DNA from 2 places in the Anaerobacillus sp. genome. Region 1 is predicted to be linked to the other one. Evidence: predicted binding sites of a transcription regulator. Region 1 holds the regulator's gene; the other holds the start of a gene.
What was found. The regulator LexA, encoded in region 1, represses DNA repair genes until DNA is damaged. The targets are predictions, from matches to a motif close to CGAACATATGTTCG.

Region 1 (5,705 bases):
CGCTTTAACTTTTCACTTGATAACATTATAACCCTCCATAAATTGATTAGACCTACTGGTAAATTTACATCAAGTACAAGACCTTTTCAACTTTTTAATAAGGAGTGCTAAATGGCTTACATGTAAATATTCGTTGTTTTCACCTTTTAATTGACTTCCACTGGGTTGAATTCGTGTTCTTGACTGTCTTTAAGATGCTCTTGATAACGACGGTGAACGGTCGCTTTTGAAACATCATAGCCAAATCCCCTTAAGGTAGCTGCTATTTCTCGAAAGGTTAGTTTCATTTTCTTCAGCCTAACAATTTCTTCTATAGGAATTTCCTTTTTTATTCGACCACCTGCGTTAGTATTCCCTAAATTTTCAAAAGGATTATAGCCATTTTTAATAGCTCTATTCATTCCACGTTTTATCTTCAGATTATGAAGCTTTCTCTGATATTCTTCGACAACACTTACGATATCTAAGACAAGCGTATCAGTTTCTGAAAGTTTTAATTCGCCATTATCGTTAATCGTTTGGATTTGAACGTCGTATTTTATTAATTGATGGACTAGAGCAATTTTCGTATTCCCTCTTCCAAGCCGAGTATCATCTTGTATTAACAAGACCTCCGCTCTTTTCTCCTTGAAATCTTCCAAAATCTCAAAAATTCCATCTCTCTCAATTTCAAATCCACTTGCCTTCTCTTCAATAATTTTAAAGATGGAGAGATCATTTCTCTTTGCCAACAATACTAATTCCTCTTTTTGTCTTGATAATGACGTTTCCTGAGTTTGTTTATCAGTACTTACTCGACAGTAAATGATCGCTTTCATTTTCAACACCTGCATCCTTATTTGTTTGTTGAGGAACGAGTAGAACTTGTCCGGCATAAATGTGATGATCCCTAAGATTATTCTGTTCTTTTAATATCGTTATGTAAGACTGGACGGTTACTCCATCTGTGTATTTGCTTGCAATTGACCAAAGTGTATCTCCATTTTTTACTTCTACTTCTATGAAATGCTCATATTTAGGTTGGGCAGAAACATGAGCAGACATTAACATGTAAGCGATTATAGTAATAAATAATGCAATATAACTAATATCTGAGAATGAAAACTTTTGTCTTTTATCCATTTAAAACACTCACTTTCTTATATAAGATCATATGTTCTCTTTTATAATATAACGAACATTCGTTCTTGTCAACTGTTTTTAGAACTTATGTTTGCATATTTGATACAACTGAAGTATAATTATGGTAAGATAATGAAGAAAATGGGGTGCTACATAATGAATAAGATTTCAAAACGGCAGCAAGAAATTTTAGATTATATAAAAGATGAAGTTCGGAAAAAAGGGTATCCACCATCAGTTCGAGAAATCGGTGAAGCAGTAGGGTTAGCATCTAGTTCTACTGTGCATGGGCACCTTTCTCGCCTCGAAAAAAAGGGATTAATTCGCAGAGACCCTACAAAACCTAGAGCCATTGAAGTTCTTGATTTAAAAGACGAAAGCTATGAACAGCTAGCACCTAATACTTCATATGTACCTATCATCGGTAAAGTAACTGCCGGAGAACCAATTACAGCTTATGAAAATGTAGAGGATTACTTACCCCTTCCCGAAAAATTCGTTGGGGACGACAAAGTCTTTGTTCTCGTAATCCAAGGTGATAGTATGATTGAGGCAGGAATTTTTGATAAAGATATGGTTATTGTTAGGCAACAGCCGACGGCAAATAACGGGGATATCGTTGTGGCTATGACTGAAGAAGATGAAGCTACAGTTAAACGTTTCTTTAAAGAAAAAGACTTTATTAGACTACAGCCGGAAAACTCTTCAATGGAACCTATTATTCTACAAAACTGTTCGATTTTAGGGAAAGTTATTGGGGTATTCCGCTCGGTACACTAACAGTTAATATGTCTAATTATAAAAAGGATCAACTTTGGTTGGTTCTTTTTTGTGTTTTTGGAAAGAATTTGGCTTGACATATCCAGGTAAAAAAGCAAGGAGTCTGACTCCTTGCTTCTACATATTCTCTATTAAATTATTACATACTTCCATAAAATATAATCTTGAAGAAAAATCATTAAAGACTCTTATATCTTGATCATAACCTGTTCCTTGAAACCCTTGCTTCAACCAAATACCGGCCTCATTAATAACGTCTCCTGGTATGACATAATCCTCAACTTCACCATTTAAAGAGTAGAACTTTGAGACGATGTTGTGTAACATTGAATCTTGTTTAATATGAACCGGCGAGTACATATTAATTAAATCACCAAACACTTTTACTGGTATTTTAAAGGGCATATTGTAAAAGTGATAAATTGCACCAGGTAAAAGCCCTTTTCCGATAAACTTCATTCGAGCACTCTGCTCATTATATAGGATCTGAAAAATACCGCCAACTGCTCGCAAACCATCTTCCGAAACAACCATCCAGCTTGTCCCACTACCTATTGTAGGATTGTTCACCCGGTAAAACCGTCCAAATTGAAATACTTGTCGCCAATCTTTATAGCACTGAATTTGTTCTCTCATTTCATCCAACGCATCTTTTGACATATCCGATAAATTTAATTCAAAACCCAACAACCCAAAGCATGCAGTGTTGAATCTAGTTGATAACGGAACACTTCTTAACGTCTGATGGTTTGGACATACTGAAACATGTGCCCCCATGACTGATAAAGGATAGCCATAACTAGCCCCTTCTTGAATACTTAAACGACTGATAGCATCTGTGTTATCACTCGTCCACACTTGCGGCATGTAACAGAGCATCCCTAAGTCGAAACGGTTACCTCCTGAGGCGCAGCTTTCAAATAAGATATTTGGAAAAGTCTCGGTTAGCTTCCTTAAAACTCTGTAAAGTCCAAGAGTATACCGGTGTAAAAATTCTCCCTGTCTATCTGCTGGAAGTGCCGAACTATACGCATCTGAAAAATTACGATTCATATCCCACTTCACATAGCTAACGCCTTTTTTCAAGAAAATATTCGCCATTTGCGAAATGAGATAATCCTGGACTTCTCGCTGTGTTAAATCTAATAACATTTGATTTCTGCCTTTTGAATGGGCTCTATTAGGAATTTTCACTGCCCACTCTGGATGTTCCTTGTAACATTTACTGTTTTCATTGACCATTTCTGGCTCAACCCAAATACCAAAGGCCATACCAAGTTCTTCAATTTTTTTAGCTAGTCCCTCTATTCCGTTCGGGAGCTTTTTCTCATTTACATACCAATCGCCTAAGGAACTAGTGTCATCATCTCTCTCACCAAACCAGCCATCGTCAAGGACAAATAACTCAATTCCAATGTCCTTTGCTTTTTTTGCAAGACTCAATAATTTCTTTTCATTAAATTTAAAATAGTGAGCTTCCCAACTATTTATAAGTACCGGTCTCTGTTTGTTTTGCCACGTTCCTCTAACAATATGTTTCTGGATAAATTGATGAAAACGTTGACTCAACGTGTTAAAACCTGAGTCACTATAAGAAAATACCGCTTCAGGTGTATCGAACACTTCATCAGATTGCAAATACCAATTAAATTCGGTCGGATTAATTCCACTCATTACCCTAGTCCCACCATTACTGCCTGGCGAGACGCTAGCATAATGATTACCGCTATAAACAAGATTAAAGCCATAGCACTTCCCAAAATCCTCCGATGTATTAGGCTCTGAAAGCATGAAAAACGGATTCGTCCGATTACTCGAAGTTCCACATTGGCTACTAACACTCATAGCAGCTCCTTTTAAAGGAACCACTTGCTTATTCATTTCATTTGCCCAGCTACCTGTAAAGGTTGTCATTTCAAAGTTCTTATGATCAAAGTCAATTTGTAAACTCATTATTTTCTCAATCGTAATTCCATGTTCTTCTTTATTAATTACTCGTACTTTCCTAGTGATAACATCAGCTTCAAAAAATACTTGATAAATAAGCTCGAGATAAACTTCACGGTGCGCCTCTTTTAAAGTGACGACTAAAGTTTGAACTTCCTCTTCTGTGCCGTAGGCTCCTGGTAAATCAGTGAGAGCTAACTGCCCTTGATGAATCGAATGTGAAGAGTAAAGAAAATCACTTGTTCGACTTCCATCCGCGTAGACAAAGATTGCTGAAGGTTCACGAATGTCTCCTTTACCTAAAGTACTAAACTCAAGCGTTGTCCATTCAAGACACCTTTTAGGAAATCGATCGTCGTACTGGATCGTGTTCCCAGGTAAATAGTTCATTTTTGAGGTTAGAGCATCTACTATACTAGTTTTTACAGACGTTTCGAAGCAAAGTTTTCTTCCATAATAAAGATGAGAGAGATGCCCTGAAGGCAAGCTTCTAAATAAATAGGTTGTGTTTTTTGTCTGTAATACAAATAATCCATCTTGATATAAGATCATATGGCCCTCCTTTTCTCAAGCTCACCATTAATGAAACTAAGTTTTTCCTCTGTAAGCTTAAATCGCTTTACAAAAAACAAAATCGATATAATAAGTCCAATCATCGGTATAACAATCATTAACATTCGTAATCCAAAAAGGGTTTCCTGGGTCTGAACTGCTGCGTCTGGATCTAAACCAATAAGATCAAGACCAACACCAGCAATGAATACGGAAATTGCCGAAGACAATTTTACGACAAATGTTTGAAGTGAAAATATCACACTCTCTGAACGCATGTCGTTTTTCCATTCACCGTAGTCTACACTATCCGCAAGAAATATCGTCGTTAATACCGTTGCTATCCCAAAGCCAGTAAAAATGATACTAGCAGCAATTGCTAGTGGAACGATTGATTTAACATTGGCTACACCTAAAGCAAAAAGCAAACTATAGCCGACTATTGTCAATAAAATTGCCCCTACTAATAACCGCTTACGACTCACATATTTTCGTAATACTGGGACAAACATCATCGCCAATATTTGCGTTGCCCCACCAATTGTTCCAAATACTCCAAATAGGGCTGCATTCCCGATATCAAACCTAAAAAAATAGATCGCCAATTGCTGTGTAAGGTAAAGAGAAGCATTGAAAATAACAATTGAAACAACGACAACTAAAGCTTGATCATTTCTAAGTAAGGACTTTAACATCTCTTTAACACGAGGCGGTTTTTCAATCACATTCACTTTTTCTTTAACGTTACTCACCGTGATCCCGATAAATATCACAAATAAAACGGCTATGATTGCAGCCAATCGACTAAAGCCAGCGTGTTCTGATCCATTACCTAATAGCGGCACTAAAGCCATCGTTAGAGCAATTGGAATTGCAAAACCAAAACCAGCAAAGCTTCTTGCGATAACGGAAATACTCTCTCTTTCCTTTCCAGCTTTCGTGATCGCAGGGATTAAAGACCAGTAAGGAATATCCATCATGGTGTAAGTGATACCCCATATGACGTAAGCGACGCTTATCCAGATTAAAAGCGAGTTTCCAGATAATCCTTCGGGAATAGAAAATAGGGCATACAGTACCAAAGCATTAATAACCGTTCCACCCATAATCCATGGTCTAAATTTACCCCATGGCGATTTTGTATACTGGACAATGACACCCATAAAAGGATCATTAAAGGCATCAAAAACTCTTGCAACCATGAATAAGATTCCAATAAACGTTGCACTAATACCTAATACAGCATTGTAATAATAGAGCAAAAAACCTGACACTAATGCGTATACTAAATCTTTACCAACTGC
Region 2 (5,705 bases), on a different contig from region 1:
AACAGACAGATTTTCTATCCCAATCACGTCGTGGTTTTTGACAAGATGGGTTGAAAGTTTGTGTAAGAAGTCTGTACGGGCATTCGTCATTTTTTCATGAGTACGAGCGACCTTTTTTCGTTGTTTGTACCAATTGGATGAACCGATGTTTCGTCTAGAAAGTATTTGTTGAGCTTTTACTAACTTTTGTTCTAGCGAATGAAGCCACTTCGGATGTTGATAGACGGTACCATTCGAAAGAGTCGCAAAAGCTTTAAGACCAACATCGACACCGATAGACGAATGAGTTTTAGTCAATTCCTCCATTTCTGTTTCTACCAAAATACTAATGAAGTATTTACCGCTTGGATTGCGCCTAATCGTGGCCTTCATCATTCGGCCATGGAAACTGACCTCTACTAAACTCACCCTTCCGCCTTTAACTCGATAATTAAGTCACGAAGTTCTGCGGCACGCTCAAAGTTCAACGCCTTGGCAGCCTCCTTCATTTCTACTTCCATTCGCTCAATGACAGCGGCACGCTCTTTCTTACTTAACTTTGTAATCGGAGCGGCTGTGTATTCTTCATCCGTTTCCGCTGCCATTGTCGCTTTAATGATGTCTGGGATATCTTTTTGAATCGTTGTTGGTACAATGCCGTGCTTTTCATTATAAGCCTCTTGAATGGCCCGACGTCGATTCGTTTCCTTTATGGCGATATCCATTGAACTGGTGATTTTATCGGCATACATAATGACATGACCTCTAGCGTTACGAGCCGCACGTCCAGTTGTTTGAATTAATGAGCGCTCAGAACGTAAAAAGCCCTCTTTATCAGCATCTAAAATCGCCACTAACGAAACTTCAGGAATGTCTAAACCTTCACGAAGGAGATTAATCCCAATCAGGACGTCAAATGTCCCTATTCGTAACTGACGAATGATCTCAATTCTTTCTAACGTTTTAATTTCGGAGTGTAAGTAACGTACTTTAATTCCTAGTTCCTTTAAATAATCGGTTAAGTCTTCAGACATTTTTTTCGTTAATGTCGTAACGAGAACCCGTTCATTTCTCTCAACATGATCATGGATCTCACCAATAAGGTCATCAATTTGACCTTTGATTGGACGTACATCTATTGTAGGGTCAAGCAACCCTGTTGGGCGAATAATCTGCTCAACCATTTTTGGTGTGTGTTCTAATTCATAAGGACCTGGTGTTGCCGATACAAAAATCGCTTGTCTAATTTTTTTCTCGAACTCTTCAAAACGAAGTGGACGATTGTCTTTAGCCGAAGGCAAACGGAAACCGTGATCAACTAACACTTGTTTACGTGCTTGGTCACCATTAAACATCCCCCTAACTTGCGGGAGAGTAACGTGTGATTCATCGACAACCATTAGAAAGTCTTCTGGGAAGAAGTCTATTAACGTATATGGAGTTGCACCAGGCTCACGGAAAGTTAAATGCCGTGAATAGTTCTCAATCCCATTGCAATAGCCCATTTCTTGCATCATCTCAATGTCATAACGAGTCCGTTGCTCAAGCCGTTGCGCCTCAAGGAGCTTTCCATTCTCATGTAGTTCTTTTAAACGTTCTTCAAGTTCTGCTTCGATATGGACAATCGCCTTTTTAAGATTTTCTTCACGAGTAACGAAGTGGGATGCCGGGAAAATTGCGACATGGTTACGTTCGCCAAGAATCTCACCAGTAAGAGCATCTACTTCGGTCATTCGATCAATCTCATCTCCAAAAAACTCCACACGAATACAACGCTCATCTTTTGAAGCAGGGAAAATTTCAACGACATCACCGCGGACACGGAACGTTCCACGCGTAAAGTTAATATCATTTCGATCATATTGAATGTCAACCAAATCTCTTAAAAGTTGATTACGATCTTTTTCCATGCCCGTCCGTAATGAAACGACAAGGTCACGATATTCCTCAGGAGAACCTAATCCATAAATACATGAAACACTGGCAATAATAATGACGTCTTGGCGCTCGAATAAAGCACTTGTTGCCGAGTGACGGAGCTTATCGATTTCATCGTTAATGCTCGCATCCTTTTCTATATATGTATCGGAATGGGCAATGTAAGCCTCAGGCTGGTAGTAGTCATAGTACGATACAAAATATTCCACTGCATTATTCGGGAAAAATTGCTTAAACTCACTATATAGCTGTCCTGCTAACGTTTTATTATGAGCAATCACAAGTGTCGGCTTATTTACCTCTTTAATAACATTAGAGATCGTAAATGTTTTTCCTGTCCCAGTTGCACCCAGAAGCGTTTGCATCTGTTTTCTTTCTTTTAATCCGGATACTAGCTCTGTGATCGCTTGTGGCTGATCACCTTGTGGCTCATACTTTGAAACAAGCTGAAATTGCTCCAAATTTGCCCCCTCCAATTTTGTATTTTTAGTGAACGATTTTTTAGGCGTTGCTGTATAATTGTGAAAAAAAATCTGTTTTATGCTCTCTACTCATTATATCACAAGGATAACACATTCAAACATCAATTACGAACGTATATTCCTACTGTGATAAAAATTACATTCGACAAAATCCAAACAATGGTAAACTCAACTTGTAGTAAGCATTATTGGCATGTTGTTAATGCCAGATCAATTAGTACCGGAGGAATGAACTATGGCAAAACTTATTAATTGGACTCCCGAAAACGAGCATTTTTGGGAAAATGAAGGAAAAAAAATCGCTAATAAAAATTTACGAATATCGGTATTTGCACTCATTCTTGCTTTTTGCGTTTGGCAACTATGGTCAGTGACTGCCGTTAGACTTAATGATGTTGGTTTTCAATTTACTAAAGGGGAATTATTTACCCTCGCTGCCCTACCCGGTTTAACAGGAGCAACATTACGGTTAGTATATACATTTTTGCCTAGTATCCTAGGTGGAAAAAGAACAACTTTGATTACAACAGCCGTTTTGTTAATTCCAGCAATCGGCATTGGCTTCGCAGTTCAAAATCCAGAGACACCATATTCAATGATGTTACTATTAGCAGCGTTATGCGGTCTTGGCGGCGGTAATTTAGCTTCTTCTACAGCAACTTTAAATCCATTTTTCCCGAAAAAAAGTAAAGGAACTGCGAATGGAATTAATGTTGGCATTGGAAATCTCGGTGTCAGTGTCGTTCAATTCGTTGCTCCGTTGGTGATTGGTGTTGGCTTTATCGGGGCTCTAACTGGTGGCGCGCAAATTATGCCAGACGGCACTGAGGTCTACATTCAAAACGCTGCATTTATATGGGTGATACCAATTATCATCGCCTTCTTCTTAACATTATTTTTCATGGATGAGCCACCAGTCGTTAAGCAAAGTATTGGCGCGCAGTTATCGGTGTTGAAGCTTAAGCATACATGGATTATGGCTTGGCTTTATATTATGTGCTTCGGATCTTTTATTGGATTTGCTGCAGCCTTTCCTTTACTAATCCGTTCTGAATTCCCTGAAGTTAGTGCTGTTACCTTCGCCTTTTTAGGACCATTCGTTGGTGCCAGTGTCCGCCCATTAGGAGGTTGGATATCTGATAAAGTTAACAGTGGTGCAAAGGTTACATTTTGGGTCATTGTAAGTATGATTATTGCAACAAGTGGTGTAATTTTCTTCCTTCACAATCAGAATTTTTACGGCTTCCTAATTATGTTTCTTATTTTATTTGCTGGAACAGGGATCGCCAATGGATCAACATTTAGAATGGTACCGTTTATCTTTGAAGAAAAAGCAGTCGCTCCAATTCTCGGTTTAATTGCCGCGTTTGCAGCATATGGTGCCTTCTTTATCCCGAAAATTTTTGGTTGGTCAATTGACACGACAGGGACTGCAGATTTAGCATTGTATATTTTTATCGTGTATTACGTCATTAGCCTTTGGGTTTGTTGGAATTGGTATACGAGGAAAAATTGCGAGTATAAGTGCTAATTTATTAATTGGAAAATATCTCCATAAGATTTTAAGGGTAGTTGCTTCTTCTAAGGGAAGAGCAACTACTTTTTTGTAGTGTCGCTGAATTTCCTTTCTCTTCGCTGTAAAACTCTAACGAATTTTAGAGGCTCGTTCAAGAAATTTCAGCGACATAGACCTTATCGTTTCAGTTTCTGTTATAGAACTCTTATAAAGACCGCTGAATTTCCTTTCTCTTCGGTGTAAAACTCTACCGACTTTTAGTCGCTCGTTCAAGAAATTTCAGGGACAGATAACAATAAAAAAACATGTGATTTCTAGTGTGAAATCGCATGTTTTGCTTATGAATGGCTTGTTAGACCTCTGAAAAAAACCGGTTATACTCCACGGTTTTTCTTTTGAATTCGCAGCGACATCCAATATCCAGCTGCGATAGAAACAGTTCCTGCAATTATTACTGGGATTGTTTGTTTTAAGCCATCAAAGGCAAAAATGACAATCATTAATGTTACTAAAAGCGCTCCAAATTTGCTATATGATACTCTTGTAAAAAAAAGCATCATGAAGAATGGTAAAATGAGCGCTAAAAGGACATTGAGCATTTACTCCCTGCTCCCTCCAACGTATATTATCATGATTAGGTTAGACACCTACATAACATTATTTTCATATTTAGGCTCATCAGCAACAAAGAGGATACCAATTTGATGATGTTCGCCAGTATAAAGAGAAGTGTGTGCAAAACGAAGTTCGCCATTCTCATCAATAATTTCTAGCTTACAGAATGCTGAGTTAAGCTGCAAGCCTTCATAGAATTGCTGAGCATTTCTTACGCGAACTCCATTAACCTTAGTGACTACTTCGCCTACTTTAACAGCCATTTTTTCTGCTGGTGATTTGGGAATAACCCCAAGGATGACAAGTCCATTTTCTCTTTGTGTGTACATATTTGTTTCCTTTTCTTCTTTCAACCTTAAAAGGAATGTGAGTGTTTCCCTTCCAAAAATTAGCGCAATTGCTACAATCGGAACAAAAATAGGGAAGTACAAGCTAAGAACACTCAAGGCTAATACAAATATACCGATAAGTAAAACTCGTTTACCATTGTTTATAATAGCATGAACAGGGATTGTACTGCGAATCACCTGCTGAAAGCCAACCGCAAAAGGAACTGCTATAAGTCCTAATTGAGGTACGTCAGCATTTAATAATGGCCAAAACTCAATTGGGAAAAGCGGTCCCATTGGTAGCAATAAAAATACGGGTAATATCCATACTCTTTGCGCTTCTTGCGCTCCAATAATTTTCCCGCGTTTACTCTTCAATAATTTTGGTGAGCTTTGTTTATAGCCAGTTTTTAAAATTAATGCACCTTCAGTAATCAGGAACAAACTGACAAGTAAAGCTAGTCCACCTAAATGAACAGAATGAACTTCAGCAATCCATTGATCAATAATCACTGTTCCTGTCTCAAACTTAGGAAGAAGCATGGCGACTAGTAGTGTTATTCCACCTATATAGGCAGGCGATAACCACCGAGCCTGTCCTGTTAATAAGATAACTCCATAAACTAGAGCAAATAAAACAATTATGCCAATTGGGATAACAACTCCAATAGCAACGATTAAAATTGAGAGAACAAAACCGGCAAGTAAGCCTGGTAGGACGGGGTAAATGAGATCGTCGACTACATCATACACTCGAGTATGAAACATAGCTCTTTCCCTTTGCACTCGTTTGTAACCCAAAAATAAGCTAAACATTAGAAGGATATAAAATAGCGGATGTATAAA

Region 2: a site for LexA is predicted at 2,508-2,521, ahead of uvrB (excinuclease ABC subunit UvrB). Genes of this name have one in related genera too.

Annotation. Positions count from the first base shown of each region.
Region 1 is NZ_JBKBWN010000005.1:23,104-28,808, forward strand. It holds gene ACK4M9_RS08100 (DUF896 domain-containing protein) at 1-26, opposite strand, end outside; gene ACK4M9_RS08105 (YneB family resolvase-like protein) at 147-818, opposite strand; gene yneA (cell division suppressor protein YneA) at 784-1,122, opposite strand; gene lexA (transcriptional repressor LexA) at 1,279-1,902, shown strand; gene ACK4M9_RS08120 (alpha-galactosidase) at 2,020-4,401, opposite strand; gene ACK4M9_RS08125 (glycoside-pentoside-hexuronide (GPH):cation symporter) at 4,398-5,705, opposite strand, start outside.
Region 2 is NZ_JBKBWN010000014.1:62,837-68,541, reverse strand. It holds partial or broken gene ACK4M9_RS17500 (RNA-guided endonuclease TnpB family protein) at 1-381, opposite strand, end outside; gene uvrB (excinuclease ABC subunit UvrB) at 405-2,378, opposite strand; gene ACK4M9_RS17490 (MFS transporter) at 2,635-3,930, shown strand; gene ACK4M9_RS17485 (DUF2198 family protein) at 4,290-4,514, opposite strand; gene ACK4M9_RS17480 (PDZ domain-containing protein) at 4,563-5,705, opposite strand, start outside.